One region of the Aliivibrio sp. A6 genome, then DNA from elsewhere that is predicted to be linked to it. Evidence: predicted binding sites of a transcription regulator. Region 1 holds the regulator's gene; each other region holds the start of a gene.
What was found. Region 1 encodes PurR, which represses purine synthesis genes. Its sites were predicted from a motif close to TNANGNAAACGTTTNCNTNA; they were not measured.

Region 1 (8,207 bases):
TACCGTGAGCGCATTGCATTGCCTGCAAATGCGGTTATTACAGTAACACTGGCTGATGTGTCATTAGCTGATGCACCATCAAAAACGATTTCTGAGCAAACTTTTGAGGCAGCAGAAAAATCCTCTCCATTTGATTATTCTTTAGAGTTTGATACAGCAGATATTCAAGCAAACCATAGCTACTCTGTACGCGCAACAATCAAAGTGGATGGTAAATTACGTTTCACAACAGATACTAACTACGCCGTTATTACTGATGAAGCAAAAACTATGCAACAAGACCTAATGCTAAAAGGCGTTCGTCAATAATTTTGAAAAGTAGTATATAAAATTAAGTAGTTGTGTTTTAAGGCATAACTACTTGTTTAAAGTTTGAAACACTTCCATTATCCTTTATTAATATATTTTCTTCTTCAAGTAATTGCTTCTGTCTTTCAAATCTCCCACCTTGTAATGATATCTTCCCTTGAGCATTAACAACTCGATACCATGGTAATTGCGTCTCTTTTGGCAGTTGTGATAATACTTTTCCTACGTGTCTAGAATGATTAGGAAAGCCTGCCAATGTTGCAAGTTGTCCATAAGTAATCACTCGGCCCTTTGGCACATAATATAGATTTGTATAAATATTTTGAGCAAATTCGTCCATTGAAATGAATACCTTAATGCGTGCCAATTCAGATAAGTATTATCTTAGAAAAGTGAGGTGAGTCAGTGATAAAGCTAATTATTACCGCTAAACTGAAATAGTAACAAAGTAAACCGCTTGATACCAAGGAGGGAGAAGATGGTTTTGACTGTATTATCAATTATATTAAGTATTCTACTTGTTGTTGTTGGCGTATTGGCTTTTGGGATTAGCGGAGGTGAACTTCCTTTGTTGGCTCTGGCTATTCCAATGCTGTGGTTAATTCCTCTAGGGGGCGTGGCTACTTGGGTGTTAGTGAGTGGTATTTCGCTATTTGGTTGGACATTAAGTGAGCAGCCTTTATCGTTATCTATCTCTGTTTGGACTCTATTTCCATTGTTGATGGTGGTCTTTTCACGACGAAAAAGTATCCATTTAATCGCTTTTATTATTGCAGTAGTGGTGGCGATGGAAGCTGGAATAATGGCGTTGCAGTATGAAGGCAAATTAGAAGGGGCTGCGTCTTTAACATTGATTCAGATTATCAGTGTTATTTTAGTTTGGGTAGCGGCGAGAAGTTGGAAACCAGTGAATCGAAATGCGTGGTGGCCTCTGGTTTTGGTCGTTCCATTATGGATAGGTGGCTTGCAACATGCGGCATTGGTAGCTCTGTCTATTACTGGTCTTATTGTTTGTTTACAGAGTGTTGGTAGCTCAAAGTATCGTGATTGGCTTACTATGCTGTCATGGCTTTTACCGGTTATAGCATTTGCCACCTTAATTATTTCACCCAAGTTCGAGGTACCTACCTCTGTGATGGTCTCGTGGTTGATGATTTTAATGATTGGTTGGATAACTGATTTTATGATGCAGGTAGATGATGAACCAACAGATTAGGTTCACCATCTATTTAGAAGTAATACCATTCTGGATAAATAGTTGATCAGATAATTGCGTAGGAAAAATCGATTAGAGCAAGGCATAAATTACAGTAACTAGTGGTTCTAATTACAAAATTTATAACGCAGATATAATCGATTTTAACAAGCAAGAATGATCAAATACTTATGTAGATTGGTATAAAATTGGTAATAACAGCGAGTTAATCTATAGTTGCTTTCTTAATTCATCTCTGGTCGCTGATGGAATAACAGACCAGTGAGTGCCTTTTATAGCACCTTCAAGAGACCAAAGTAATTCATCGCTCACACTGCTAGAGTGCGTTTGTTGAATGGCTTTGTATGCGTTAACTGACCCTGTATCACGAAGTTCTTCAACAGTATTAATACCTGCCTTTTTAAGCATTCGTTCTGTTGCTAATCGTAAATTTGGTAGGTCTTTAATTCGAGATGGACCTTCTGATTTCTGTTTTTCTTTATCTTTTTTAGCGACATCTAGAGCGATAACCGCTTGTAATAAGATTGAATCAGGTTCTTCCCAACATTCTGCTGAAATTGCAAAATATTTGGTCACGACAGGAAAACCACGTTTTTTATAAACGTATGGTTCAAATCCTTGCTCTTTAAATAAGTTGATAGTGTCATCACTTGCTCTTAAATGCAGCTTATCTTGAACGACAAGTGCGAACATAGTGCTGTCGATAAATATACCGAAACCACCAAACATAGAACGTGAAGTGATCTTTCCTAGAGAGGAGAGGAGACGGAGTGATTCTTTTAGTACTGGTTTATCCATTGCAATAATTCTCGGTTAGTAAGTCTATGTCACTAAACAACTGAGCCCGAGGAAATAGTAGCAAGTTCAAAATATAGAATTGTTATTTTAAAGTAAAAATTAACAATGCATAAAAGAATACTTGCCATCGGCAACCCCGCTACCCTATATAAAACTTAGGCCGGAAGCTTTGCGTCCTGCACTTTCGCACAGTTTGCCCTGTTCGTGACTTTGGATGATGATATAGCAATCAATAAGTCAAGAGACCAAAAAAAATCAAAAAATGTGATCTTGCTCCATAAAATTAACGTCATTTTTGTTAAGTTGGTTCAACTTTTCCTTGAGAATGACGTTGATTGTTCTTGTTTTGTAAATTTAAACTTTATTATTTAGTCTTATCAAAAACACTATTTCGAGATACTACTTCAGGCTGCATTTCAAAAATACGACGCTCGTGATGTTTATCTTTTATACGCTCTAATAAAATTTCAACCGCGGTTTTTCCGACTCTTCGCTTAGGTTGATGAATTGTAGTGAGTGGTGGAGAGAAATAAGCAGATAACTCAATATTATCATATCCAATCACTGAGATATCTTCAGGTACACGTAAACCAGACTGTTTAATTCGACTAATCGCGGCTAATGCCATAATGTCATTGAAACAGAATATAGCCGTTGGCTGTTTGTCCATTGCGATTAGTTTATCTATCGCTTTAGCTGCAGAAGCACATTCAAAATCACCTTCTAAAATCCAATTTGGATTAAAGGCTAATCCTGCCTCTTCATGCGCACGTTTAAAACCATGGATTCGCTCATTACACGTTGCCTTATCTGCTTGACCAGTAATGCATGCGATTTCAGTATGACCTTTTTCAATCAAATGTTTAGTCGCTAAGTAACCACCTTTTTCTGAATTATCAATGATTTTATCTGTGTGTGGGCTGTCTGGGCCCCAGTCCATGATAACCATAGGTAGTTCAGTGTTTTTCTCAAGAAGAGCAAGAAGTTGCTCATTTAGATCAGAACACATAACAAGTAAGCCATCTACTCGTTTCTCTGCCAGCATACGGATGTAATGTTTTTGCTTTTCTAGATCACCTTCGGTATTACACATAAACAATGTGTAGCCTTGCTTGTAACAGTAATTTTCAACACCGTGCATTACTTCTGCAAAAAAAGGATTGAATGATTGCGTTACTAGCATACCGATAGTTCGTGTTGTGTTGCATTTTAAACTACGAGCTACGGCACTTGGTGCGTAATTTAATTCGTCGACAGCTTCCCACACGCGTTTTTGTGTTGCTTCAGCAACGAAGCGAGTTTTATTTATTACGTGAGATACGGTTGTTGTTGATACCGCTGCTAATTTTGCAACGTCTTTAATTGTAGCCATATTTAAGCCTTAACATAGTTAAATAAGGGGCTATTTATGTTCCAACAAAATAGGTGTTGCTCTTTTAAAGAACTGATGGAAGATAAATAGGCCCTGATAAATGAAAAAAACCGCTAAAAATGCGGCTTTTATTTAATGTTTTAATTTTATCGTTTGCGTACACATACTATAGGTAAAGTATAGTGCAAACAATTATTGATTTCATAAATTCTAGTTGTAATCTGATTTATATCACGTACTTGTTAATTTATATCATCAAAATGAGTGACTCAATTACTCACCAGTAAGGAATGCAGCATCTAACTGTAAGAACGTCACTAAGAAATGTGTAACCGCTGCGTAGAAGCCGAACTCATCTCGCTCTTGGCAGATTTGGCTAAAGCGTGGTGTCCATGATAAGAGTTGCTCATTAATGAAGTTTAACTGAGCGGCCATGTAAGCTTCAAATTCTTCTTCAGAAGCTTGTTGGTTTGTCATTACGATTAAATTACCAAGAAAATCAAGTTCAATGGCAATGTGATCGGCAGGCTCATTAAATTCAGCTTTTTGTGCGATGTTATATTTCTCTAATAGTGCACGCATTTCTTGTGCTGGTTTTGCATTCAAAAGACCTGATTTATCAAGGTATAGTGATGCATAAGGTAGGGCACTGCTTTTATCTGAACCTAAAAAAGCTTGGCAAAAGTCGGCAGAAAGTTCAAGTTGTGCGTCTTCACGTTTTTGTAATTGATTTAACTTTTCAATTAGAGCACTCACTGAGCTAGATAATTCTGCGGTTTCAGCTAAGTTTGATAAAAATGTACGAACTTCAAAGCTATTGTATTCTTCTAATTGTTCTGCGGTTAATTCGCTTGTTAATAAACTTGATAACCACCAGTAAATTTCAGCGCGTTGTTCGTTAAATGCAGTCAATTCGTTCATGTATTCGTCACTCCAAAAAATTTATATGGGAATTGTACTGGATAAGTGTGAAAAGGAATAGCACCTATCATTAACAGCGTGTATAAATATATATGTAAAGATTAAAGCCGAATTTTGGTTAAGATTTGTTTTGAATCAAACAAATCACAGATATATCAATTGAAAATTGGCATTATTACAAAATATGAATAGAATAAGATAAGAACCATCCAAATAACCATAAAAAGAGAAAATTATGAGCTATCACATTTTAGTTGTTGAAGACGAAGTGGTAACTCGCTCTAAACTTGTAGGCTATTTTGAAGCCGAGGGATATCAAGTGAGCGAGGCTGAAACAGGTGCAGAAATGCGAACTATTTTGGCTGAACAAAAAGTTGATTTAATTATGCTTGATATAAACCTACCAGGAGAGGATGGTTTATTGTTGGCACGCGAACTGCGTAGCCAATCTAATATTGGTATTATTCTTGTTACAGGACGAACTGATAGTATTGATCGAATTGTAGGCTTGGAAATGGGTGCTGATGATTACGTCACAAAACCTGTTGAGCTACGTGAACTTTTAGTCCGAGTTAAAAACTTATTTTGGCGTATGTCATTAGCTAATGAACCGGCAGAGTTAGATGAATCAAATGTAGTTCGTTTTGGCGAGTGGACATTTGATATTCAACGTCGAGCATTATCAAATAATGGTGAGCCAGTAAAATTAACAAAAGCAGAATATGAGTTGTTAGTTGCGCTGTCGTCATATCCTAATACCGTTCTATCACGTGAGCGTATTTTGAATATGATAAGTCATCGAGTAGATGCGCCAAATGACAGAACAATTGATGTATTGATCCGTAGAATGCGTGCAAAAATGGAAATGGACCCTAAAAATCCACAAATTTTTGTTACTGTTCATGGCGAAGGCTATATGTTTGCAGGAGATTAACCTCTCCTAAGTTATTTTTATTTTATCAAAAGCCACTCAGAATTTGAGTGGCTTTTTTATTGCCTATTTAGTTGTCAATGTAATTAGTGACTCATCTATAAGAAAAGCTGATTAAAAATGTTTTTTATAATAAAATAAGCCTAGAGTGCTTGCGCTTGTCTATTCAAACATAATTATTAATAGGTTTAGGATGAAACAATATTTCAAAGTGGCAGTGATTGCCTCAGCATTAGTTGGTGTGGTGGGTTGTCAAAGTACTGGTGGGGAAACCTCAGCAGTCTCGGTTGAACAGAATAGAAATACGCCATCAATAGCAACATTTGATGCACTTCAGAAGCAATATTCACTGGATAAAACGACGTTTGATTCTGTCTCTGAGTTCCAAATTTATTCAGAGTCTACTTATGCCTCTATGATGGATGAATGGCTAGAAGCGAAAGAGATTTTCTTAGAAATCGAAAAAGAGCCAGGTTTAATTAATGAAGAGTACTCAATGTTCTCTTCAGGTTCTTATGCGGCTAAATATATGTCATTAGTAACCAATGCGGATGCACAATTTAATAAACTAAAAAGCTACAAAGAAAATGCAGATATCGTGCTGTCTGATGCAATCGCTCAGATGACTTATATCAATTCAATTGATGTGCAACGCTATTACCCTCAGGAGTTTGCTAACCTAAATAAACAATACAAAGCTTTATTTGTTACGGTTATCGAAGATGATATTGCTGAAGCACAAACAGAACAGGCTTCTTTCCTGACTAAAGCTAAAGTGACGGAAATCAAAACGACACTGAAAATTCATGTTGAGCCATTAGAAAAAGAGTTTTCAATATTATCAAGTAAAGGTTTTAAAGCCATTGCACCCATTAGCTATGGGCAAACAAAAGCAGAATTAGACAAAACAAAAAAAGCGGTTCAAGCGAACAATCGTGATCAGGCACTGATTGCTGATGTAGTTGCTAAAACACGTTTTCAGATTGATCATTTAAAAAATATGGCAGCTGAAGTTAAGTTATTGAAAGCAGTTAAAAATGGCCAATTTGAGCAAACCGTTTTAGAGTTTGAGAATAAATTACTTTCTGTATCTCAAGCGATTAACGGTGATGATTACCGTGATCAACCATTGAGAATTCAAACCGAATCCATTCTGGCTGATGTGCAACAAATGCATGAAAAAAATAATACTGCTGATCTGGAAGCAAAAATTAAAGATCTAAATGTTCAAATTAAGACTTTAGAAGTTACCGTTGAGAAGCAAACTAATGACCGTGCTGATGTTCAAAAGCAAGTGCTTGTATTAACTCAACAATTAGAGCGAGATGATAATCTAATTAACAACTTAAATTCAGTTATTGCCTCTTATAAAGAAAAGGAAGTAGCGGAAAAAGCAGCAGAAGAATCATTATCTTCTTCTGAAGAGCCGACCACAGTAGAAGATACGGCAGCGATTGCTGAACCAACTAATACTAAAGAGGCTGAAGTTCAAGAGAGTAAAGAAGTGGTAGCTGAAACTGTTGAAGCAGAAGTATCATCAACTGATGCTGTAAATGTTGACGCTGAGTCAATACCAGTTGAGAGTACAACAGTGTCTGCACCAGCAGAAGAAATTAAGGTAGAAACAGAGATCAAATAATATTAACACTTTTGATTTTGTTGATATAAGCACCCAAGGTAATCGCTGAGGGTGCTTTTTTATTGGATATTTATCCGTTTCTGATAAACTGCGCTTGTTCACTTTTTTGAGGTACATCATGACATCACCAGAACCTAAATTAACACGCTTAAATAAATTCATCAGTGATACAGGTTACTGCTCGCGCAGAGAAGCCGATAAGCTTATTGATCAAGAACGTATTACTATTAATGGCAAGGTTCCTGAAATGGGAACAAAAGTTGCTGAAGGTGATGAAGTTTTAGTTGATGGTAAACCACTAAAAGCGAAACAAGAGCGTATCTATATTGCGTTTAATAAACCCGTAGGTATTACTTGTACAACTGAACGTCATGTTGAAGGGAATATTGTTGATTTCATTAACCATGAACAACGTATCTTCCCAATTGGACGTTTGGATAAGCCGTCAGATGGTTTGATCTTTTTAACCAGTGATGGCGATATTGTAAATAAGATCTTGCGTGCGGGTAATGCTCACGAAAAAGAATATGTTGTGCGTGTTGATAAACCGATTACTGAGGAATTCTTACAGAAAATGGCAGCAGGCGTACCTATTTTAGATACGGTTACTTTACCTTGTAAGATTAAACAAGAATCGCGATTTGTATTTCGAATTACGTTAACTCAAGGGTTAAATCGCCAAATTCGTCGTATGTGTGAATACTTAGATTATGAAGTATTTAAACTAAAACGTGTGCGTATTATGAATATTGACCTTGGCAAATTGGCTTCTGGTGAGTGGCGTTATTTAACGGCTTCTGAAATGAACGAGATTAATAGTATGATAGGTGAATCAAGTAAAACGGAAGAAGCCTCTCGTAAAATTAAAGAAGTTGATGGGAAGATTAGAGTCTTGAAAAAAGCAAGTTCAGGTCGTAATCACCACTCAAATAATACGTTTAATGAAAAACGTCGTGAAAAAGCCAAAGAAGAGCGTTTTGGTAAACCTAGCTCAAACCGTAATACTGATCGTAAACCGAAA
Region 2 (8,207 bases), on a different contig from region 1:
ATTGATTGGGAAGGGGTAACTGAGTTTGTTGCCGTTGCTGAAGCGCAAAGCTTTACCGGAGCGGCCAGAGCTCTTGATACATCAGTGGCTCAAATTAGCCGTAAAGTTGCTGCGTTAGAAGATCGTTTATCAATTAAGTTATTGATCAGAACAACGCGAAAGGTGTCGGTAACTGAAGCAGGACAAACTTATTATCAGCATTGTCGTCATTTAGTTGAAGGATTAAAACAAGCAGATAGAGCGATCACTGAGCTTAATGCAACACCTCAAGGACGCTTAAAAATCACATCGTCGGTGACGTATGGTGAGCAGTTAATTGCGCCATTGCTTAGTGATTTTATGCTGATGTACCCACAGCTTGAGCTTGAACTTGTTTTATCAAATCAGACATTAGATTTGGTTGAGCAAGATTTTGACCTGGCGATTCGATTAGGCCGTTTAACCGATTCAACTATGATGGCAAAGCGCTTATCAAGTCGACAGGTTAGAGTGTGCGCTTCTCCTAGTTATATTGAAAAACATGGTGAGCCTCATACCTTATCTGAATTATCTCAGCATAACTGTTTGATTGGTAGTTTGCCTATTTGGCGTTTTATTGAAAAGAAAAAAGAAAAAAGCGTAAGAGTGAAAGGGTCTGTTCATTGTAATAGCGGTGCAGCCTTAACTAATGCAGCGTTAAAAGGCTTAGGTATCGTTCAATTGCCTGATTTTTATGTTCAGGAATCAATGGATAAAGGTGAGTTGGTTGAAATACTCGTACCTTATCGTGAGCCAAAAGAGGGGATTTGGGCGGTGTATCCAAATAACCGACATCTTTCCACTAAGGTTCGTTTATTGGTTGAATTTTTAGCCCAAGAGTTAGCTGAATAGATGAGTGTTGAAAAAGAAAATAAAGATGCGAACTTCTATATGCAGCGAGCAATAGAACTGGCCGCAATTGCTGAAGAGGAAGGTGAAGTTCCTGTTGGTGCTGTGATTGTCTTAGATGGTGAAATCATAGGTGAGGGGTGGAACCGTTCAATTGGTTCTCATGATGCAACGGCACATGCCGAGATGATGGCGATTAAACAAGCGGGAAGTAAAATTGAAAACTATCGCTTAGTTGATGCGACGTTATACGTTACGTTAGAACCATGTCCTATGTGTGCTGGTGCGATTGTGCATAGTCGTATTAAGCGTGTTATTTTTGGTGCATCAGATATGAAAACAGGCGCATCTGGCAGTGTGATTAATTTATTTACGTCAGCAACCGCATTTCATTTTGTAGAGTGTGCTTCTGGAGTGATGGAAGAAGAGTGTAGAGCACAGCTACAAGCTTTTTTTAAACGCAGACGTAAAGAGAAAAAAGAAGAGCGAAAGTTACAGCGGGAAGCTGAATTGAAAAATCAGATGATGGAATAATCTAGAAGATAAAGTAAATGTAAGAGAGGGCAAATTGAATTATCGCAATTTGCCTTTTTACTGTGTGCGCATAAAAAACGCTTGCCTAAAGATTATCGACAAGAGAACGGTTCACCTTCATCAAACAGTGACATAGCATAAGTTCGTTGACGATGAAGCACTTTCTTGTGGTTATTTAACAGCTTACGTCGACGTTGAGTACTGCCTTTTAGTGAGGTACTTGGTTTAAGTTTTCTTCTATTAGAGAGCATAGGCTCCCCCTTAATTTAACGAATAAAAATTAAAGTACGTTTAATACCAATTCCAGTAATTATCTGATCATTATTACTGGTTAAATCACTTAGTAATTTCGTTAAAAATTTTTATTGTAGAATAACTACTTATAAGAATTTTTGCCTTATTCTTAAGCGATTTTCCTGCGTAATAAATAGATCATTTAATTAATTACATTGGTATAACTTTAATTGGCATGATCTTGAGAACAAGTAACTCAGAGTATGTGTTAATTGTTACCGTAACATGAACATGCCATTTAGTAAGTTTTTTTAACAATTTTTATTACCAGCAAATAGAAAGTTATTTGCTAGATGTGGCATTATACCAATCTACATAAGTATTTGATCATTCTTGCTTGTTAAAATCGATTATATCTGCGTTATAAATTTTGTAATTAGAACCACTAGTTACTGTAATTTATGCCTTGCTCTAATCGATTTTTCCTACGCAATTATCTGATCAACTATTTATCCAGAATGGTATTACTAATCGTCGCAGCTGCAGAAGAAAGTGGCACATCAATTACGGTTAAATCTTCAACCGTAATTTCTTCTTGGATCAACTTGTTTGCTTGTTCTTGTTCATAGCCAATAATACTTTGGTAATAACGGCGAATGTTCTCTACATAATTCTGAGCTTCATCACCACGAGCAAAACCATAGCGAAGGTACTTGTAATAACGCTTTTGACGTAATAGTGGCAGGTTATCTTTAACATCTGTCCAAGAGTCAGGATCTCCACCTAAACGTTGAGTTAGACGTCTTGCATCCATCATATGTCCAAAGCCTATATTGTATGAAGCAAGTGCAAACCAAATCTTCTCATGTTCAGTAATTGAGTCAGGAACCCGCTTTACAATTCTGCGTAAATATTCAGCGCCACCACGAATACTCTGTTCTGGATTTAAACGGTTTTTAACACCAACAGATTGGGCCGTTGGTAGTGTTAACATCATCATGCCACGAACGCCTGTTGGGGATTTTGCAAGAGGATTCCAATGAGACTCTTGGTAAGAAAGAGCAGCAAGGAAACGCCAATCAAAGTCACCTGCGTATTTTTTAAATAGTGGTTCCCATTTTGGCAACTTACTTTCTAGTGCTCGAATAAAAGCACGAGTGTCGACATAATCAAACGACTCAACATGACCAAAGTATTTCTCTTCAAGAAGCGCTAGTTTGCCACTCTCTTTTAACTCACCAAAGAATTCAATGAGTAGGGCTTGTAAGCTGTCATCTTCTGTTTGTTGTATAAACCATGCAACGGGTTGATCTTCCGTTAATTCAAAAGCGACAGCCAATTCAGGATGAATACGTTGTGTCAGTGATAATTCAACAGAATCAGCGATCGTGTAGTGTATTTCGCCAGTCGCTACTTTTTTTAGTAACTCGCTAACATCAGTATCCGCTTCAGTATGCCACTCTAATTTCGGGTGCTTTTCTTTAAGCTTTGTTACCGTACCCTCAAAACTTGAATCTTTAACAATGGTGATATTTTCATCAAGTTGAGTTAGGTTTTTGATATTACGAGGGCGCCAGCTGCCTTTTTTATATACCACTTGTTGGCTGACATAGTAGTAGACAGGTCCCGGACGAAACTTTTGTAAGCGTTCAGGGGTAATTGTCATATTGGCCGCGATAATGTCGACTTCATTACGCTCTAACGCAGGAAACAAGCCTGAATAAGTATATGCAGGGGTGATCTCGAGTTTGACTTCTAGTTTTTCAGCAAAGGCTTTTGCCAGATCGTAATCTAGTCCGGTTGGGCCATTAGAACCAATGTAATAAGAGAGTTGGTTATTTAACGTACTGACTCGTAAAACACCACGTTCCCTGATTTGCTCTAGCTTTGTTTTTGGTTCTGATTCTACTTGGCATCCTGTAAGGGTGAAAACCAGTGTAGAAATGACAAGGCAAGATTTTAGAAGACGATGATATGGGATGCGGCTCAAGTCAGAATGCTCTTTTAAATAAGTAAGGCGTAGTTATATCAAATGGCATATCAAGAGGCAAAAGCACGGTAACAAATTACAACAATTATTAGAGATTGAGACAGTTTATTTTTCCTTACGCCTGTTTTTTGCGCAATAATTTTAAATTTAAAGGTCATTTACACTTTTTTCAAAAAAAACACGCAAACGGTTGCTTTTGGTGTTACTTCACAAAACAAAATCCTTTATAATGCGCTCGCAATACCAGAGGTAACATCGGCATAGTCACTATGAGTTATGAATAATTAATCGAGTTAACTATTTTTAACTACATGAAACTATTCCAATATTACCTTTAATTCATTGCCAAAGAGACCTAAGTACATGAGAATTTTGCGTGGTTCACCTGCTCTATCTGAATTTCGTGTTAACAAGCTACTTGAGCTTTGTCGCGAGCTAAATTTACCTGTTACTGGTATTTATGCTGAGTTTGCACACTTTGCTGATCTAACGGCGGACTTAGATGCGTCTGAAGTTGAGAAGCTAGAAAAATTACTGACTTACGGTCCAACGATTGAGGAGCATGAACCTGAAGGTTTATTGCTACTTACTACCCCTCGCCCAGGTACTATCTCGCCTTGGTCTTCAAAATCTACTGATATTGCTCATAACTGTGGCCTAGCTACAATCGCACGTTTAGAGCGCGGTACTGCTTTTTATATAGAAACGTCTGAAACGCTTTCTGAACTTCAATTAGTTGAACTTAAAGCCATTCTCCATGATCGCATGATGGAAGTGGTATTTACCGATTTTGAATCAGCGTCAGCATTGTTTGCTGTGGCAGAACCTGCGCCATATGCAGAAGTTGATCTATTAGCCGGTGGCCGTAAAGCGCTTGAAGACGCAAACGTTACCCTAGGTCTTGCTTTAGCAGAAGATGAGATTGATTACTTACTTGAAAGCTTTACTGAAAAGCTAGGTCGTAACCCAACAGATATCGAATTAATGATGTTTGCACAAGCGAACTCAGAGCATTGTCGCCACAAGATCTTTAACGCGGATTGGACTATCGATGGCGTTAAGCAAGAAAAATCATTGTTTAAAATGATTAAGAACACCTTTGAAGTGACCCCTGATCACGTATTGTCGGCTTATAAAGATAACGCAGCGGTAATGACCGGTTCTGAAGTCGGTCGTTTCTTCCCAGATCCAGAGACTCGCCAATACAGCTACCATCAAGAGAAAACACACATCTTGATGAAAGTTGAAACGCACAACCACCCAACCGCAATTTCTCCTTGGCCGGGCGCATCTACAGGTTCAGGCGGTGAAATTCGTGATGAAGGCGCAACGGGTATTGGTGGTAAGCCAAAAGCCGGTCTTGTTGCTTTCTCTGTATCTAACCTTAAGATCCCGAACTTCGTTCAACCTTGGGAAACTGATTTTGGTAAGCCAAGCCGTATCGTTACTGCTTTGGATATCATGCTTGAAGGTCCTCTAGGTGGCGCAGCATTCAACAACGAATTTGGTCGTCCAAACCTACTTGGCTACTTCCGTACTTACGAAGAGAAAGTAAACTCTCACGCAGGTGAAGAAGTGCGTGGTTACCACAAACCAATCATGCTAGCTGGTGGTCTTGGTAACATCCGTGACGAGCATGTTCAGAAAAAAGAGATCCCAGTCGGTGCAAGCCTAATTGTTCTTGGTGGTCCTGCGATGAACATCGGCCTTGGTGGCGGTGCCGCTTCTTCAATGGCATCAGGCCAATCAGCAGAAGATCTTGATTTCGCTTCAGTACAACGTGAAAACCCAGAGATGGAGCGTCGTTGTCAGGAGGTTATTGACCGTTGTTGGCAGCTAGGTGATGCGAATCCAATCGCATTCATCCACGATGTGGGTGCGGGTGGTATCTCGAACGCACTTCCTGAGCTAGTAGACGATGGTGAGCGTGGCGGTATCTTCAACCTACGTGACGTACCAAACGATGAGCCGGGCATGAGCCCACTTGAGATCTGGTGTAACGAATCTCAAGAGCGTTACGTAATGGCGGTTGCTGATAAAGATATGGCCACGTTTGATGCGATTTGTAAGCGTGAGCGTGCACCATACGCCGTGGTTGGTAAAGCAACAGAAGAGCGTGAACTTAAACTTGAAGATTCACACTTCGACAACACGCCAATCGACATGCCAATGGACATCCTATTAGGTAAAACACCTAAGATGCACCGTGACGCGACAACGCTAAAAGTGAATAACCCTGCGATTGATCGTTCTGGTATTGAAATGAACGAAGCGGTTGACCGTGTTCTTCGTCTACCAACAGTCGCTGAGAAAACCTTCCTTATCACTATCGGTGACCGCTCGGTAACAGGCCTTGTGGCTCGTGACCAAATGGTTGGTCCATGGCAGGTTCCAGTTGCAAACTGCGCAGTAACAGCGGCAAGTTACGACTCTTACCACGGTGAAGCAATGTCTCTTGGTGAGCGTACGCCAGTGGCACTACTAGACTTTGGCGCATCGGCTCGTCTAGCGGTTGGTGAAGCAATCACAAACATCGCTGCGACCAACATCGGCGATATCAAACACATTAAATTGTCGGCGAACTGGATGTCTCCAGCTGGTCACCCAGGTGAAGATGCCGGTCTTTACGAAGCGGTAAAAGCAGTTGGTGAAGAACTATGTCCAGCACTGGGCTTAACTATCCCTGTGGGTAAAGACTCAATGTCGATGAAGACTCAGTGGGAAGAGAACGGCGAGCACAAAGAAGTCACGTCTCCGCTATCTCTGGTTATCACTGCGTTTGCACGTGTTGAAGACGTTCGTAAGACGATTACGCCTCAACTTCGCACCCCTGATAACCTTGAAGGACTAGGCGACACTTCACTAGTACTTATCGACCTAGGTAACGGCAAAAACCGTCTAGGAGCAACGGCTCTAGCGCAAGTTTACAAGCAGCTTGGTGACAAGCCAGCAGACGTAGACAATGCAGCACAGCTAAAAGGTTTCTACGAAGGCGTTCAAGCACTTGTTGCTAACGATCAAGTTGTGGCTTACCACGATAAAGGCGACGGTGGTTTATTCGTAACGCTAGCAGAAATGGCATTCGCAGGTCACTGTGGTGTTAATGCAAACATTGAAGCGCTGGGTGAAGACACGCTAGCAGCACTATTCAACGAAGAACTAGGTGCGGTAATCCAAGTTCGAAACGATGACCTAGATGCTGTTCTTTCTACACTTGCTGCAAACGGTCTAGAAGCGTGTTCACACGTCATTGGTTCTGTTGAAGACTCTAACGAACTAGTGATTAAGTCTGGCGAGTCTGTAGTCATTGAACGTAACCGTACTGAACTACGTACTATCTGGGCAGAAACGACACATAAAATGCAAGGTCTACGTGATAACCCAGTATGTGCTGATCAAGAACACGAAGCGAAGAAAGACAACTCAGACCCAGGTCTGAACGTAAAACTAAGCTTTGACGTGAACGAAGACATTGCAGCGCCATTCATCAACGCTCCTATGATAAATAAGGGCGCTAAGCCTAAGATGGCAATTCTACGTGAGCAGGGTGTTAACTCTCACGTTGAAATGGCAGCAGCATTCGACCGTGCAGGCTTTGAAGCAACTGATATTCACATGAGCGACATCCTAACGGGTCAAGCGGTACTAGAAGAGTACAACGGTCTTGTGGCTTGTGGTGGCTTCTCTTACGGTGACGTACTGGGCGCTGGTGAAGGTTGGGCTAAATCGGTTCTGTTTAACGACTCTACGCGTGATCAATTTGAAAACTTCTTCAAGCGTGAAGATACCTTCTCTTTAGGTGTGTGTAACGGTTGTCAGATGTTGTCTAACCTGCGTGAACTTATCCCTGGAGCTGAATACTGGCCACGTTTTGTTCGCAATGAATCTGAGCGTTTTGAAGCTCGTTTCAGCCTCGTTGAAGTTCAGAAGTCTGATTCTGTATTCTTCAATGGCATGGAAGGTTCTCGTATGCCAATCGCAGTTTCTCACGGTGAAGGCCGCGTAGAAGTGCGTGACAACGACCACCTAAACGCGATTGAAAACTCAGGTACGGTTGCTCTACGTTACGTTGATAACAACGGTAACCAAACGCAGCAATACCCGAATAACCCGAACGGTTCGCCAAACGCTATCACTGGTTTAACAACGACGGATGGCCGTGTGACTATCATGATGCCTCACCCAGAGCGTGTATTCCGTACGGTTGCTAACTCTTGGTCTCCAGAAGGTTGGGGCGAGAATGGTGCTTGGATGCGCATGTTCCAAAATGCACGTAAGAATGTGGGTTAATTGAGCAATAAAGAATAGAGTCTTAATCCTTATAATCAGTTAGTTATCACGATTTTTTAAAAATGTGATTAAAATCTGAAAAATAAATAAGCACTCTGTTCTATAATAAATAAAAGAGTTGGGTAAAGACGGCTTTTTTAAATAAAACCGCTGAAGTTTAGGCTTCAGCGGTTTTTTTGTTAGAATAGCTTTTTACTTTATCTGTTGGAACAAACAATGAAAAATTCGCACGTAACGATTGGCTTGAGTAATCCTAAAAGCCCGACAAATGTTGGTGCAGTAATGCGTGCAG
Region 3 (8,207 bases), on a different contig from region 1:
CTCTAAAGGCGATGTTTTATTTGGTTTATCGACGTCAGGCAATTCAGGTAATATCTTAAAAGCCATCGAAGCGGCTAAAGAAAAAGGCATGAAAACCATTGCGCTTACTGGCAAAGATGGCGGAAAAATGGCTGGTTTAGCCGATGTGGAAATTCGCGTTCCTCACTTTGGCTATGCGGATCGTATCCAAGAAATCCACATTAAAATTATCCATATCGTGATTCAATTAATTGAAAAAGAAATGGAAAAATAATTCATCGAAAGCCAATGTCGAGCTTATAACTGTTTGATGTTGGCTTGATTGCGAATAAAGGAGTAGCGCAAATATGTGTGAATTACTCGGAATGAGTGCAAACGTACCAACCGATATTTGTTTTAGTTTTAAAGGTTTAGTTCAGCGTGGTGGCAATACCGGCCCGCATCGTGACGGTTGGGGAATTACTTTTTATGAAGGGAAAGGATTTCGCACATTTAAAGACCCAAAACCAAGCTGCCATTCAAAGATAGCGAAACTTGTTCAAGATTACCCTATCAAAAGTAAAGCGGTTATCAGTCATATTCGACAAGCAAATCGCGGTGACGTTAACCTAGAAAATACACACCCTTTTACGCGAGAGTTATGGGGGAAGTATTGGACGTTTGCTCATAATGGTCAGTTGACTGGGTTTGATGAGTTGTCGACAGGACGTTTTCGACCTGTGGGTGAAACAGACAGTGAGCGTGCTTTTTGCTGGTTATTAAATCAGTTAGAGGATAAATACCCAGAGCCGCCGCAAGATATGATGCTAATGTTTGAGTTTGTCTCTGAGTGCTGCGATCACCTTCGAGGATTAGGCGTATTTAATATGCTTTTGAGCGACGGTGAGTATTTAATGACTTATTGCTCGAATAACTTACATTGGATCACAAGACGTGCACCTTTTGGCCAAGCGTCCTTGATTGATGAAGATGTCACAATTGATTTTCATAAAGAAACGACCCCAAATGATGTGGTTTCTGTCGTTGTAACTCGTCCATTAACAGATAATGAAGAGTGGCACAAAATGAAAGTTGGCGAGTACGCGTTGTTTCATTTTGGAGAATTGATTGCAGGCAATCACGATACGGTACCAGAAATGGCGCCACCACCATCGGAATGCCCAATTAATGCGTAAACGTTATATAAAAAATACCATTGATAGATAATATCGATGGGCATTTTTATATTATTCTGTCTCTAATCCTGACGGTCCCAATACGTTCCCATCTAAGACAGCTTTACCATCTTGCATTATCAATCGTTCTTCAACTAACCACTTAGCCACCATTGGGTAGATTACATGCTCTTGAGCTTGTACGCGTGATGCCACCTCTTCTGCAGTATCATTTTCAAAGATTGGCACTTTCGCTTGTAGTATGACAGGGCCACCATCTAACTCAGGAGTAACAAAATGAACACTGGTGCCATGTTCTTTATCACCAGCATCAATTGCGCGTTGATGAGTGTGTAGCCCAGTGTATTTTGGTAAAAGAGAAGGGTGAATGTTCAGCATTTTCCCTTGATAGCGAAGCACAAAATCTTCACTTAAAATACGCATAAAACCGGCAAGAATAATCACATCAGGCTGATGAAGATCGATAAGAGTCGCTAAGGCTTGATCGTACTTCTCGCGATTCTCGTATCCTTTTGCACTTAATGAGTGAACATTAATACCAGCATTAATGGCTCTTTGTAATCCAAAAGCATCGCTTTTATTTGAAATGACGGCGCTAATATGAGCGTTTGGAATGTTGCCACCACAAGCATCGATAAATGCTTGTAGGTTGCTTCCACTTCCTGAGACTAATACAACAATATTTTTCATTATAATTATCTTATTCTGTTTAATATTAATATCGACCATTCGAGCACAAATGGCAGATATAAAAAAGGTGATCGAATAATTGATCACCTTTTATTTTTTGTTTATGAACGAGTTCAAAGTTTGTTGAAATCGATTAGCGGATCTCTACTTGCTCTTCGCCTTGTTCAGCTGCGGCAACTTCACCAATTACCCAAGCGTTTTCGCCTTCAGCATTCAGTAGAGCAACAGCTTGTTCTGCTTGATCTTTTGGAAGCGCGATAACCAGTCCAACACCACAGTTAAAGGTACGGTACATTTCGTAAGTATCAACGTTCCCTTTTTCTTGTAGCCAGTTGAAGATTGCAGGCCATTCCCAGCTGTTGCCATTAACAACGGCTTTTGTTCCTTTTGGAAGTACGCGTGGAATATTCTCCCAGAAACCACCACCGGTAATATGAGAGATGGCATGAATATCATGCTCAGCAATCATTTTTAGTGCTGATTTAATGTAGATTTTTGTTGGTTCGATTAGGTGAGCGGCAATAGTTTTACCATTCAGTTCTTCGTTAAGATCGGCATTTGATACTTCAAGGATCTTACGAATTAATGAGTAACCATTTGAGTGTGGACCGCTTGATCCTACTGCGATTAGAGCATCACCAGCCGCTACTTTTGTGCCGTCGATAACGTCTTCTTTTTCAACAACACCAACACAGAATCCAGCAACATCGTAATCTTCGCCTTCATACATGCCTGGCATTTCAGCGGTTTCGCCACCGATTAATGCACAACCTGCTTGAATACAGCCTTCACCGATACCGGTGACTACTTCAGCTGCTACATCAATATCAAGTTTACCTGTTGCATAATAATCAAGGAAGAACAGTGGTTCTGCACCTTGAACAATCAGGTCATTAACACACATAGCAACTAAGTCGATACCGATAGTATCATGCTTGTTTAAATCTAATGCTAAACGCAACTTAGTACCAACACCGTCAGTACCAGAAACAAGAAGAGGTTGCTTGTATTTAGTCGGAAGTTCACATAACGCACCAAAACCACCAATGCCGCCCATTACTTCTGGGCGACGAGTGCGTTTCACTACGCCTTTAATTCGATCAACAAGTGCATTACCAGCATCAATGTCTACGCCAGCATCTTTGTAGCTAAGAGAAGTTTTGTTGTCGCTCACGGAGGTGTCCTCGCCATAGGTTGGATTTCAAAAATCCGCGCCATTCTAACAGCACAATGTAAAAAGGGAAACGTTTGCGTAAGGAAAATTGCATAAATTTTGTAATAAAAAATAATAAGTTCGGTAAATGCTTTTACGAGGTATAAAATATTTTCTTATAACGTCATTTTTCAATTCAAAATTATGTATAATTAGAAGGTTTGATTAATGTATCAGTATCTGGAGTCAGAAATGAAAGTTGTTGAAGTAAAACATCCGCTAATAAAACACAAAATTGGTTTAATGCGTGAAGGCGAAATCAGCACTAAGCGTTTTCGTGAATTAGCAACAGAAGTAGGTAGCCTACTAACGTATGAAGCAACATCAGATTTTGAAACAGAAAAAGTAACTATCAATGGCTGGAATGGCCCTGTTGAAGTTGACCAAATTAAAGGCAAAAAAGTAACAGTAGTACCAATTCTTCGTGCAGGTCTTGGCATGATGGATGGTGTTTTAGAGCACATTCCAAGCGCACGTATCAGTGTTGTAGGTATCTACCGTGATGAAGAAACATTAGAACCAGTACCGTACTTTAATAAATTGGCTTCTAACATCGATGAGCGTATTGCTCTTGTTGTCGACCCAATGTTAGCAACTGGCGGTTCTATGATTGCTACGCTAGATCTTTTAAAAGAGAAAGGTTGTAAGCACTTTAAAGTTCTTGTACTTGTTGCTGCTCCAGAAGGTATTGAAGCGCTAGAAAAAGCACACCCAGACGTAGAGCTTTACACTGCGGCTATCGATGAAAAGCTAAATGATAAAGGTTACATCGTACCTGGTCTTGGCGATGCTGGTGATAAGATCTTCGGTACTAAATAATTTAGTTTAGAAACTAGAAATGAAGAATTAAAAAAAGGCTTGATGAATTAATCATCAAGCCTTTTCTTTACCTAGAATTATTTATCTTCTTCCATTTGTGCGTTATCAACAACATGGCTTTCGCCTAAATCATTAGGAAGAATTAAATTAAGCGCAATCGCAACGATACCACACAGACTTACGCCTTGAAGGTTAAAGTCACCAATACCTACCGCCATACCACCGATACCAAACACAAGCGTTACACCAACAATGGTAAGATTGCGTGCTTTATGCAGGTCGACTTGGTTTTTAATAAGAGTATTTAAACCAACAGTAGCAATCGAGCCAAACAGTAAAATCATAATCCCGCCCATAACGGGTACTGGAATAGTTTGGAGCATTGCGCCTAATTTACCAACCAGAGCAAGAACAATGGCACATACCGCCGCCCACGTCATTATTACTGGATTAAACGCTTTAGTTAGCATAACCGCACCAGTTACTTCACTGTAAGTTGTATTTGGTGGAGCACCAATTAATGATGCGGCCATTGTTGCTACGCCATCACCAGTGATTGTGCGATGTAATCCTGGTTTTTTAAGATAATCTTTTCCGGTTACATTTGAGATAGCTAACATATCACCAACGTGTTCAACGGCTGGTGCAATTGCTACCGGGATCATGAACAGAATGGCATTAATATTAAATTCAGGAAACGTGAAATTAGGCAGTGCAAACCAAGCGGCTTGATGAACTGGAGTGAAATCGACTACGCCAAAAATAAGACTTAAAGAATAACCAACAATAATGCCAGAGAGGATTGGCAGCAGTTTGAAAAAACCTTTAGAGAAAACACTCACTGCAATAGTGGTAAATAATGAAGCCGCCGCAATCCAGAAAGCAAGTTGCCCATCAACTAATTGAAATGCACCATCGCCCGTTTTACCTAAAGCCATATTTACAGCTGTTGGCGCAAGCCCTAAACCAATAACCATGATGACCGGACCAACAACCACTGGAGGCAGTAATTTATGAATAAAAGCAACGCCTCTCACTTTAATCACGGCGCCTAAAATGACATAAACAAATCCAGCAACCATTAAGCCACCCATAGTCGCAGGAATGCCCCATGTTTGGGTGCCATAAATAATTGGAGCGATAAAGGCAAAGGAGGAGGCAAGGAAGATAGGGACAGATCGACGAGTAACTAATTGGAAGAGAAGGGTACCAACACCAGCACCGAACAGAGCAACATTAGGGTCTAAGCCAGTAAGAAGGGGAACAAGAACGAGTGCACCAAATGCAACGAACAGCATTTGAAAACCTTGGAACAAATTGTATAGCATTTCCATTTCCAGTAATGAATTTGAGGGATTCTATCACTATTCCATTAATAAATATCTTGATTTAGCTCGTGAAAAAATAAAACTTTTCTGCCTTGTATCACTCTAATAGCTTGAAAGTTAGATCTGAGTCAATTCGAATCCTTGCTGAATAAGGGGATAGCCCTTATTATCAGCAGTAAATTATAAAAGTAATTATAGGTTGTTTGATGTTACGTATTTTGTGTTTATTAATTTGTATGATTACAGGGCCTGTTTTTGCTCAACAGCAAAACGATCTCTATCATACAGAAGTGCAATTAACAGGAGCAGAAAAAGCAGAAAGTATTGCTAAACAAGATGGTTTAGTTAATGTTCTGATCAAAGTGTCAGGAAAAACTGATATTGCTCAAAATGAAGTAATAAAGAAAGCGCTAACACAGAGTGATCGCTATGTAACACAAATGAGTTTTGTTGAATACGATGACGCACCTCGAGCAATGAAGTTAGGCTATAACTCAAAGATGGTGTTGAGCTTATTAACTCAAGCAGAGCAAAGTATTTGGGAAACACCGCGTAAATCAGTCTTGGTTTGGGTGGTGAATGAATATAATTACCAAAGAAGCATTATTTGGGAACAGTCAAACAACAGCCTAATTACGCGAATTAAAGATGCCGCGAATGAGAGAGGCTTACCTGTCATGTTCCCTGTTGGGGATTTTGACGATGTAACTTCAATCGAGATCCCTGATTTATGGGGTAACTTTAAAAAACCAATTGCAGATGCGAGTGAGCGTTATAACCCACAAGCCATATTGGTGGTAAAAGTGCGTGGCAATAGTTCAACATGGACTTTATTTGATACAACGCCTCAATATTTAGTTACTGCATCAAAAAAACCGATTGAAGGTCGTGTATCTGGCTCTGTTCAATTGGCTGATATGGTTAATGAGGTGAGTGATTACTTTGCTAAAACCTACACTAAAAACTTAGGGGCAGTGGCGAGTGATTCAGAAACGGTTTCTATTCAAGGCATTCACACAACACGTGCTTTTTTCAGTATTGAGAAGCAATTAAAGCAAATGAATTCAGTGGCAAGTGTGCAAGTAAATACCATTCAAGGGGACAAAGTGACCTATACATTAAGCTTGTTGGGGGATTACCAACAGTTTAATGATGAGCTTTTGAGTAAAAACGCTCGTATTTCACTTATTCCAGAAGAGCCTGTTGTAAATGATGGGACTGAAAAAAGTGCTATCACTGAGGGTGTTACTCAGAATGTAGCGCAAGAGGCTGATAAGTCAGTAGACAACGAGATCTCAGTTGAATCAGAAGAACCAATAAAACCTGTTGTCCATGAGTACCAACTCAGCGCAAGTTAATAGATTTGAACTATCGATAATTATAAATAAAAAAGGTGACTATATAATGTAGTCACCTTTTTTGTATTTGTAAGCTCACTATTTCTCGGTATATTTGGCTTTTTCTATTTTTTCGACTTCAGACAGACGTTTGAGTTTTAACCCTAATTCCTTGCCTCGTAAGCGAGCATAATAAATATTACCAACAAAAGCACCAGAGGTAATGATAACTTCAATTAAAGCGAGATAACGCTCTCCCTCATCAAGCCAAAGAATGGTTAAACCATGCAAGAAGTAAAACATTAAAATAAAGTTTGCCCATGCATGAGTATAAGGTTTCCCTTGGATAATCCCTTTAAGTGGAAAAAGCATTGGTATTATCCACGCTACCATAATGCCATAAGGGTTTATTAGTGGATGAGGTGAAAGGGTACTGTGCCAAAGTGCAACAAAACCTAACAGTGCTAAATTACAAAATAGTGCAAGAAAACGATAGCGCTTTGTTTCTGCGCTCATTTCAACTGAATCCATGTTAGCTTCCTGCTTCCTATCTATAAAATCTCTAGAACTTGCTCAGGCGGACGACCAATTTTTGCTTGATTACCATGAACGACTATTGGGCGTTCAATCAACTTTGGTGTTTGTACCATTGCTTCAAAAAGTTGCTCGTCGCTTACCGAGCTATCTTCTAGGTTTTGTTCTTTATATTCAGCTTCTTTTGTTCTCATCATGTCACGAACTGAAGTAAACCCTAGCTGAGAAAACAAGGTTTTTAATGTCGCTACACTTGGTGCTTCTTCTAAATATTTCACAATTTCAGGGGTAACGCCCTGTGCTTCTACGAGTGCTAACGTTTCACGGCTTTTTGAGCAACGAGGGTTATGATAAATAACAACAGACATACTATTTCCTTATTGATTATAAAGCGCTAAAACGCTCTCTTGATAGACGAAGCTGATCGATTCTTGCGTCGTATCTTGCTTGATCTAAACTTCCATACTCAACCAATTGGCTTGCTTGAGTATAATTACTTAATGCTTTATTCCACATTCCTTTAAGCGCGTAAACTTCAGCTCTTGCTGCTAATTCACCATCAGAGCTGCCATTATCATGATACGCCTTAGCTAATAATTGCCATCCCGTTGGATCGCTAGGATTATCGTGGGTGTAGCGCTGTAATACTCGAACGGCTTCTGCTGGTTTATTGGATTCAGAGAGGGCGTGAGCATAATTAATAGTTAACACCGCATTATTTGGCAGTTGAACTAACCCATTTTTTAGACGTGTAATGGCTTGTTCATTCTTTTTTGTGTACAGATCTAAGTCTGTTGCTGCATCAATATAAAACGTATTAAGGGGATCGTTCTTTAATAAGTTATCGATCAATGGCTGCGCTTTATCGTATTGCTTTGAATCGATATAAACTAACGCTTTACCATAATTTAGAGCATTTTTTATATCGACATTATGAGTTTTTGATTTACGAGAAAACCAATCAAGTGCGGCATTACTATCAATACCTGCAAAACGAGCCACAATGCGTGAGCGAGCCAGATGGTAACGCAGAGAAGTATTGACTCTACGCATTGGGTATTGTTGTGCTCTTTCTCGACTGTCAGTAATACGAGATGTCGGTAATGGGTGAGTTAACAGCATAGGTGGTGGT
Region 4 (8,207 bases), on a different contig from region 1:
AGCTAAAAGCAACCATGGCAAAATCACGAGAGTCAGGCATGCAGACGTTTGATCAGTGTTTGTTTGATTTGGTTGTGGCAGAGAAAATTTCTGAGGAAGAGGCGTTGCATAGTGCGGACTCAGCGAATGACTTGAGGTTGATGTTAAAGACGAAGCGAGGGGATTCATTTAGCTCGTCGAAGCTTGATAATGTATCGATATCGTTAGATTAGAGCAGACGAAAATAAATTTTCTAGAGGTGGACTTTGTCCGAAGAGACGCTTCGCTTAAGAGTTCACATTATTAACTCTCAAGGCGAAGCCGTCTTTTAGCGAAGCGTCTCAAGCAACTTGTTGCGTCTGCTTTTAGATTTTAGCCCCACTGATTCTCAAACCAGCTTTCTAAAATCACTACCGCAGACTGGCAATCAATATTGCCTTTCGATAATGCTTTATAACCACCGTATTCAAACAAATCAGCGCGAGCCTCAGCGGTTGATAGGCGCTCGTCATGCAACTCAACTTGCTTACCAAAACGGCCATGCAGACGATTGGCAAATTTCTTTGCGCGAGGAGTGATGGTTTCGAGTTCTTTACCATGAAGATCGGTAGGTAAACCGACAACGATCAAATCTGGGTTCCACTCTTTAATTTGTTTTTCAATATCATCCCAATTAGGGGTGCCATCTTGAGCTTTAAATGCTTTTAATGGACTTGCAGTACCGGTGATCTCTTGACCAATGGCAGACCCAATACTCTTGGTGCCAAAATCGAATGCCATGATGGTACGTGAACTCATGCGTGTCCAACCTCGCTAGATAGGTTTGCTGGGCTAATGCCTAAAATTTCAATCGCTCTTCGCCAGCGATCAGGAATAGGGGTATCAAAAATAATCGAAGGATCAGCCTCTAAAACAAGCCAGCTGTTTTCGGACAGTTCTTGTTCAAGTTGTCCTGCATCCCACCCTGAATACCCAAGTGCAACCAAGTACTTACGTGGCTGAGATTCGGTACCAAGCGTCGCAAGAATATCCTTTGATGTAGTTACTGAAAGTTCGCTTGTCACTCGTATACTTGATGTATAGCGATCTTTCACTGAATGTAATACAAAGCCTCGATCATCAGATACAGGACCACCATTCAATACTGGTTGAGTTAAGGTTTGTGGAAAAATAATAGGAGAGGCGTTCTCTAGTTTTATTTGGTCGAGCATACCTTCCAATGAAATCGGAACCGTCTCATTAATACGCAGCCCCATGGTCCCCTCTGAATCATGCTCACAAATATAGATAACACTTCGATGGAAAAATGGGTCTTTCATACTTGGCATTGCTACTAAAAAATGGTTTTTTAAATCCACAAAGCCTCCTAAAAATTCAGGGTAACTAATGTTGCTTTGTCACTAAAGGGAGCGATGAACTCCCTTTGTTATGCAAGGCTCAATTAAGCGTTAATACGACGCTCGATAGCATCCATTAATTTGCCAGTGATTGAGATATCGAACGCAGCTTCGATTTCTTTAATGCAAGTCGGGCTAGTTACGTTGATTTCTGTCAGTTTGTCACCAATGACATCCAGACCTACAAAGATTAGACCTTTTTCTTTTAATGTTGGAGCAACGGCATTAGCAATCGCCCAGTCAGTCTCACTTAATGGACGCGCTTCACCCGTGCCGCCTGCGGCTAAGTTACCACGAGTTTCGCCTTTTGCTGGGATACGAGCTAAGCAGTAAGGCATTGGCTCTCCATCAACCACAAGAATGCGTTTGTCACCATTGCTGATATCTGGAACAAAGGTTTGTGCCATGCAGTAATTTTGTTCGTGATTAGTCAGTGTCTCAATGATAACAGATACGTTTGGATCGCCTGCTTTAACACGGAAGATTGATGCGCCGCCCATACCATCAAGTGGTTTTAGGATAATATCGCCATGCTCTTCGCGGAAGGCTTTAATTTTTTCAGCTTTACGCGTTACTAGTGTTGTTGGTGTTAACTCAGGGAACCAAGCAGTAAACAGTTTTTCGTTACAATCACGTAGGCTCTGAGGTTTATTAACAATCAATGCACCTTGAATTTCAGCACGCTCTAAAATGTAAGTTGCGTAGATATATTCAGTATCGAATGGAGGATCTTTACGCATTAGTACAGCATCAAGATCAGCAAGGTCGATAGTTTGCTCTGATTTGAATTCATACCAGCTTGTAGGGTCTTCTTTTAGTTCAACCACTTTGGTATCTGCAACTGCTTTACCTTGATCTAGGTGTAGGTCAGCCATTTCCATGTAATGGATTTCCCAGCCGCGCTTTTGTGCTTCAAGCATCATGGCAAAGCTAGAGTCTTTTTTGATGTTAATGGATGAGATAGGATCCATTACGATACCGAGTTTGATCATTGTATTTCTCCAGTTAGCCAAGATCGCCAAAACGAACTTGTAAGGCTGTAATTGCGGTAAGCGCTGCGGTTTCAGTTCTTAGAACTCGAGGACCAAGCAACGTTTCTTCAAATTGATATTGTTCTGTCATGTTAATTTCGTCAGACGATAAACCGCCTTCAGGGCCAATTAACAAGCGCACATTTGTCACGGGTTCCGGCAATGTATTGATCGAGTATTTTGCTCTTGGATGAAGGTTTAGTTTTAATCCGTCATACTCTTCAGCACACCACTCTTCTAAAGACATAATTGGGCGAATTTCAGGAACCGTATTACGACCACATTGTTCACAGGCGGCAATCGCTATTTTTTGCCACTGCTCGAGTTTTTTCTCGAAACGCTCTTTATTTAGCTTCACGCCACAACGTTCTGAAATAAGAGGAGTAATGGTATTAACCCCTAGCTCGACAGATTTTTGAATAGTGAATTCCATTTTATCACCACGAGAAACCACTTGGCCTAAGTGTAAATTTAATGGAGATTCACTGCTGCGCTCTATACGTTCGCTGATCTCAACTTCTACGCTTTTCTTTGATGCGGAAGTAATTACAGCAGGAAACTCAGCACCGCTGCCATCAAACAGTAATACGGCTTCACCTTCTTTCATTCGCATAACGCGGCCAACATGGTTAGCTGCATCATCGCTTAAATTAATTTTTCCTTGTGAAGGAAGCAGTTCGGGATGATGGATTCTTGGTATTCTCATGGTCTACTTTTCTTTAACTATCTTACATTTAAGGATGGAGGTTAATGGTTGCTTTTTCAACCTCTAAGTTAGTCTATGTTATTTCATACAGGCTTTATAGACAAATTGGTTATGGTTACCTTGAATTTTAGCAATACGTTTATCACGCTCACATTCCCATGCTGAGACAGGGTATTGTTTATTCCACGCTTCCATTAATTGACGCTGTGCTTTGGATAAATTAAAACGATATTCATTATTCATGTATAAATAAGTACGAGCAATGGCACCTCTAGATTGTGCTGGCGGCTCTGCTACACGGCCTTTAAAATCAACTTTAAAAGCACATTGCCCATAATTGGCCCCTTTATTACCGTTCCATTGTGAAAAACGGAAATTAGAACGATCACCATTCACTTCGCCAATGGCTGGAACTAAGTTGTGTAAGTCAGCTTCCATCATTTTGAATTGTTTGTCTTTGCGGGTGCAATTCTTGCGTCCACCATCTTGCCAGCATTGGCGTTGATGGCCAAACTGCCAAGCTGGGACTACGTGCTCCCACTCGATGCGGCTAGCACGCTTTTCTTGTTTACGAACGTCATAACCACAACTTTGTAAGTCAGGAATACCTTTCTTTTTATCTTTCCATGTAATGTCACAGCCACAATAGAAAGAAGTTGGGTGATCAAGATAGATTTTCACGGCTAGTTTTTTAGCTTTAGAAAATGAGGAAGGGGGAGCTGAAAGTGCATTGAAGCTGAAAGTTATCGCGATGATGCTAATAACTAAGCGAATTAATGTCATGGTAAACCTACTGATTATTATATTAATACAGTAAGGGTAGCCTATTGTTAATTCGCATTATAGATAAATTAATTACTAGGATAAAAAACAGCTGAAATATGTACATTCATACCGCTATGAGCGAGGTTTAATCCATTTTAGTGGGGACTGACACGCTTTACAGAGGTATTGAGTTTCTTTACGTTGAACTCGATTATGACGGCGAACAGTAAGTTCGTGTGTTGTGCATTTGCAACGATAAGGAAAGGTTTTTCCCTTTACCGAATCAACACTAAAGCTGTGCGTGGTTCTTGCTGGTAAATTGAAAACTTGATTCATCACACCTTGCCACTCTTTGCCGTGAGGGCGCACTCGACCATATAGCTTGAATGTGATTAGGTGAGCGATTTCATGAGGGATCACTTCATTAATAAAGGTGTGTTGATTCTCTTCTAATAAAACAGGGTTAATACGAATTTCCCAACCTTGAAGGCGAGCCGTCCCTGCGATTTTTCCACGCTGAGTAAATTTAATTTCTGGTAAAGAAAAAGGGCGATTAAAAAAAGTAGAAGCTTGTTGAATGCATTGCTGAGCTTTAGCTATGGATGCTTGCTGAAGTGGTGTCATTGAATCTCTTTATTTTTAGTATTTAATACCAATCTACATAAGTATTTGATCATTCTTGCTTGTTAAAATCGATTATATCAGCGTTATAAATTTTGTAATTAGATCCTCTAGTTACTGTAATTTATGCCTTGCTCTAATCGATTTTTCCTAAGCAATTATCTGAACAACGACTTATCCAGAATGGTATAAGTTTTAATACCAAGGTAATTATAAAGAGTATATGGGGCTAGAAAACAAAAAAGGAAGCCGAAGCTCCCTTTTAAATTCAGGGATAAGTAATTAATGCTTACTTAATGCCTGCGAAATCACGAAGGATGTCTGCTTTATCTGTTGCTTCCCATGGGAACTCTTCACGACCGAAGTGACCGTATGCTGCCGTCTTCTTGTAGATTGGCTGAAGAAGGTTAAGCATTTCTTGTAGGCCGTACGGGCGTAGGTCGAAGTGCTGACGAACCGCTTCAATGATGATGTCGTGAGATACTTTTTCAGTACCAAAGGTTTCAACCATGATTGATGTTGGATCTGCAACACCGATAGCGTATGAAAGTTGAATTTCACAACGATCAGCCATGCCTGCAGCAACAATGTTTTTCGCTACGTAACGTGCTGCGTATGCTGCTGAACGGTCAACTTTTGATGGATCTTTACCAGAGAATGCACCGCCACCGTGACGAGCTGCGCCGCCGTAAGTATCAACGATGATTTTACGACCAGTCAGGCCACAGTCACCCATTGGGCCACCGATAACAAAGCGACCTGTTGGGTTAATAAAGAACTTAGTCTCTTTATTTAACCATTCTGCAGGAAGTACTGGCTTGATGATCTCTTCCATTACCGCTTCACGAAGATCTGGAGTGGTTACTGAATCACAGTGTTGTGTTGAAAGAACAACAGCATCAATACCAACAATCTTACCTTGGTCATATTGGAATGTTACTTGAGATTTTGCATCTGGACGTAAGAAATCCAGTTTTCCGCTCTTACGTACTTCAGCTTGCTTTTTAACAAGTAGGTGAGAGTAAGTAATTGGAGCAGGCATTAAGATAGGTGTTTCGTTTGTTGCGTAACCAAACATGATGCCTTGGTCGCCCGCGCCTTGTTCTTTTGGATCGGCTTTATCAACGCCTTGGTTGATGTCAGGAGATTGCTTACCAATTGTGTTTAATACTGCACAAGAGTTCGCATCAAAGCCCATATCTGAATGAACATAACCGATATCACGAACGGTTTCACGAGTGATTTCTTCGATATCAACCCACGCAGAAGTAGTTACTTCACCACCGACCATAACCATGCCCGTTTTTACGTACGTTTCACAAGCAACACGAGCTTTTGGATCTTGTTCTAAGATCGCATCAAGTACTGCATCTGAAATTTGGTCGGCAATTTTATCTGGATGACCTTCTGATACAGACTCAGAGGTAAATAGGTGCTTAGCCATAAGGGAGCTCCACTTCTATAAATAATAAGTTCTAAAAATACCCACAATCTATATAAGTCTATACGTATAACAGTGTAGGCGTTTTTCCATCTAGACGGCTATAATAGAGGAATATTGATTAATTACAACTCATTTCATAGAAGAAAATAAATATAAGACATAACCAATCGTTTGCGTCTGAACATGGGATTTACTTCAGCAAACAAGGTTTTCTTTCAAAATCGTGAAAAAAAGCGCTTTATTTTATAAGTAATCGTTTGCAGTGCAGATAAGCCTTTGCGACAATACGGACCTGCAAATTTAGGTTAATTCATAACGATGAGTTAGCCAGTCAAGAGTTAACTAGCTCAATAAACATATAGTCCTTCGAATTTTCAGGAGCAGGCATGTCTTCACGTAAACATCTAGCAAATGCAATCCGCGCTTTAAGCATGGATGGTGTTCAACAAGCAAATTCTGGTCACCCTGGCGCACCTATGGGTATGGCAGACATCGCTGAAGTATTATGGCGTAGCCACCTAAATCACAACCCACAGAATCCAGAGTGGGCTGATCGCGACCGTTTCATTCTTTCTAATGGTCACGGTTCAATGCTGATTTACTCTCTGCTTCACCTTTCTGGTTATGACCTTTCTATCGAAGACTTAAAAAACTTCCGTCAGTTGCATTCTAAAACACCAGGTCACCCTGAGTACGGTTATGCACCAGGTATCGAAACAACGACTGGTCCATTAGGTCAAGGCATCACAAACGGTGTTGGTATGGCAATGGCTGAGAAAGCATTGGCAGCGCAATTTAACCGTGAAGGCCATGATATCGTTGACCACAACACTTACGTGTTCATGGGCGACGGTTGTTTAATGGAAGGTATCTCTCACGAAGCGTGTTCTTTAGCGGGTACTCTTGGTCTTGGTAAGCTAGTTGCTTTCTGGGATGACAACGGTATTTCTATTGATGGTGAAGTTGAAGGTTGGTTCTCTGATGACACACCTAAACGTTTTGAAGCGTACGGCTGGCATGTAATCCCGGCGGTTGATGGTCACGATGCTGATGCAATCAACGCTGCAATTATTGCAGCAAAAGCGGACCCTCGTCCGACGTTGATCTGTACTAAAACAGTGATTGGCTTTGGTTCTCCAAACAAGCAAGGTACACACGACTGTCATGGTGCTCCACTAGGTGCTGATGAAATTGCAGCAACTAAGAAAGCATTAGGCTGGGAGTTCGGCGCATTTGAAATTCCAACAGACGTGGCTGCTGAGTGGGATGCAAAAGAAGCGGGTTCTGAAAAAGAAGCAGCTTGGAATGCTAAATTTGATGCGTATGCAGCGGCATACCCTGAGCTTGCAGCTGAATACAAGCGTCGTGTAAATGGCGATTTACCTGCAGAGTGGGAAGAAAAAGCATCGGCAATCATTGCAGATCTTCAAGCGAACCCTGCAAATATCGCTTCACGTAAAGCTTCTCAAAATGCACTAGAAGCGTTTGGTGCTATGTTACCTGAATTCATGGGTGGCTCTGCTGACCTTGCGCCTTCTAACCTAACTATGTGGTCTGGTTCTAAGTCTCTAACTGCTGAAGATTTCTCTGGTAACTACATTCACTACGGTGTGCGTGAGTTTGGTATGACGGCGATCATGAACGGTATTGCTCTGCACGGTGGTTTCGTACCGTACGGCGCAACTTTCCTAATGTTCATGGAGTACGCTCGTAACGCAATGCGCATGGCTGCACTGATGAAAGTGCAAAACATCCAAGTTTACACGCATGACTCTATCGGTCTTGGCGAAGATGGCCCAACTCACCAACCAGTTGAGCAAATTGCTTCTCTACGTCTAACACCAAACATGAGCACATGGCGCCCATGTGACCAAGTTGAATCTGCAGTTGCATGGAAACTGGCTATCGAGCGTAAAGATGGTCCTTCTTCTTTAATCTTCTCTCGTCAAAACCTTGCACAGCAAGAGCGTACACAAGAGCAAGTAGCAAACATTGCTAAGGGTGCTTACATCCTAAAAGATTGTGAAGGCCAACCTGAGCTTATCCTTATTGCAACAGGTTCTGAAGTCGAACTAGCGGTTGAAGCTGCGGCTCAACTGACTGCTGAAGGTAAATCAGTACGTGTTGTTTCTATGCCATCTACTGATGCATTTGATAAACAAGACGAAGCGTACCGTGAAGCGGTTTTACCATCATCAGTAACTAAGCGTATCGCTGTTGAAGCGGGTATTGCTGATTTCTGGTACAAGTACGTTGGTTTCGGT

Region 2: purL (phosphoribosylformylglycinamidine synthase) is a predicted target of PurR. The motif match lies at 3,804-3,823, and genes of this name have one in related genera.
Region 3: purM (phosphoribosylformylglycinamidine cyclo-ligase) is a predicted target of PurR. The motif match lies at 3,081-3,100, and genes of this name have one in related genera.
Region 4: metK (methionine adenosyltransferase) is a predicted target of PurR. The motif match lies at 6,103-6,122, and genes of this name have one in related genera.

What each region holds. Positions count from the first base shown of each region.
Region 1 covers NZ_JARACR010000036.1:13,869-22,075, reverse strand. Annotated here, with positions in the region: gene PVK70_RS16480 (YbaY family lipoprotein) at 1-309, shown strand, start outside; gene PVK70_RS16475 (MGMT family protein) at 347-649, opposite strand; gene PVK70_RS16470 (hypothetical protein) at 788-1,525, shown strand; gene PVK70_RS16465 (TfoX/Sxy family DNA transformation protein) at 1,736-2,323, opposite strand; cyclic di-GMP riboswitch class I at 2,450-2,531, opposite strand; gene purR (HTH-type transcriptional repressor PurR) at 2,688-3,695, opposite strand; gene torD (molecular chaperone TorD) at 3,969-4,616, opposite strand; gene torR (two-component system response regulator TorR) at 4,852-5,550, shown strand; gene PVK70_RS16445 (hypothetical protein) at 5,741-7,186, shown strand; gene rluF (23S rRNA pseudouridine(2604) synthase RluF) at 7,305-8,207, shown strand, end outside.
Region 2 covers NZ_JARACR010000009.1:82,971-91,177, forward strand. Annotated here, with positions in the region: gene PVK70_RS07640 (LysR substrate-binding domain-containing protein) at 1-870, shown strand, start outside; gene tadA (tRNA adenosine(34) deaminase TadA) at 871-1,401, shown strand; gene PVK70_RS07650 (hypothetical protein) at 1,494-1,652, opposite strand; gene mltF (membrane-bound lytic murein transglycosylase MltF) at 2,141-3,625, opposite strand; gene purL (phosphoribosylformylglycinamidine synthase) at 3,989-7,915, shown strand; gene PVK70_RS07665 (RNA methyltransferase) at 8,132-8,207, shown strand, end outside.
Region 3 covers NZ_JARACR010000004.1:34,809-43,015, reverse strand. Annotated here, with positions in the region: gene lpcA (D-sedoheptulose 7-phosphate isomerase) at 1-253, shown strand, start outside; gene PVK70_RS03625 (class II glutamine amidotransferase) at 327-1,154, shown strand; gene purN (phosphoribosylglycinamide formyltransferase) at 1,206-1,844, opposite strand; gene purM (phosphoribosylformylglycinamidine cyclo-ligase) at 1,978-3,018, opposite strand; gene upp (uracil phosphoribosyltransferase) at 3,250-3,876, shown strand; gene PVK70_RS03605 (uracil-xanthine permease family protein) at 3,954-5,204, opposite strand; gene PVK70_RS03600 (DUF2066 domain-containing protein) at 5,411-6,562, shown strand; gene PVK70_RS03595 (DUF2069 domain-containing protein) at 6,641-7,072, opposite strand; gene arsC (arsenate reductase (glutaredoxin)) at 7,093-7,443, opposite strand; gene PVK70_RS03585 (beta-barrel assembly-enhancing protease) at 7,460-8,207, opposite strand, start outside.
Region 4 covers NZ_JARACR010000002.1:160,162-168,368, reverse strand. Annotated here, with positions in the region: gene PVK70_RS01840 (PilT/PilU family type 4a pilus ATPase) at 1-212, shown strand, start outside; gene ruvX (Holliday junction resolvase RuvX) at 352-777, opposite strand; gene PVK70_RS01830 (YqgE/AlgH family protein) at 774-1,337, opposite strand; gene gshB (glutathione synthase) at 1,421-2,368, opposite strand; gene rsmE (16S rRNA (uracil(1498)-N(3))-methyltransferase) at 2,382-3,113, opposite strand; gene endA (deoxyribonuclease I) at 3,192-3,896, opposite strand; gene PVK70_RS01810 (SprT family zinc-dependent metalloprotease) at 4,011-4,502, opposite strand; gene metK (methionine adenosyltransferase) at 4,789-5,943, opposite strand; gene tkt (transketolase) at 6,330-8,207, shown strand, end outside.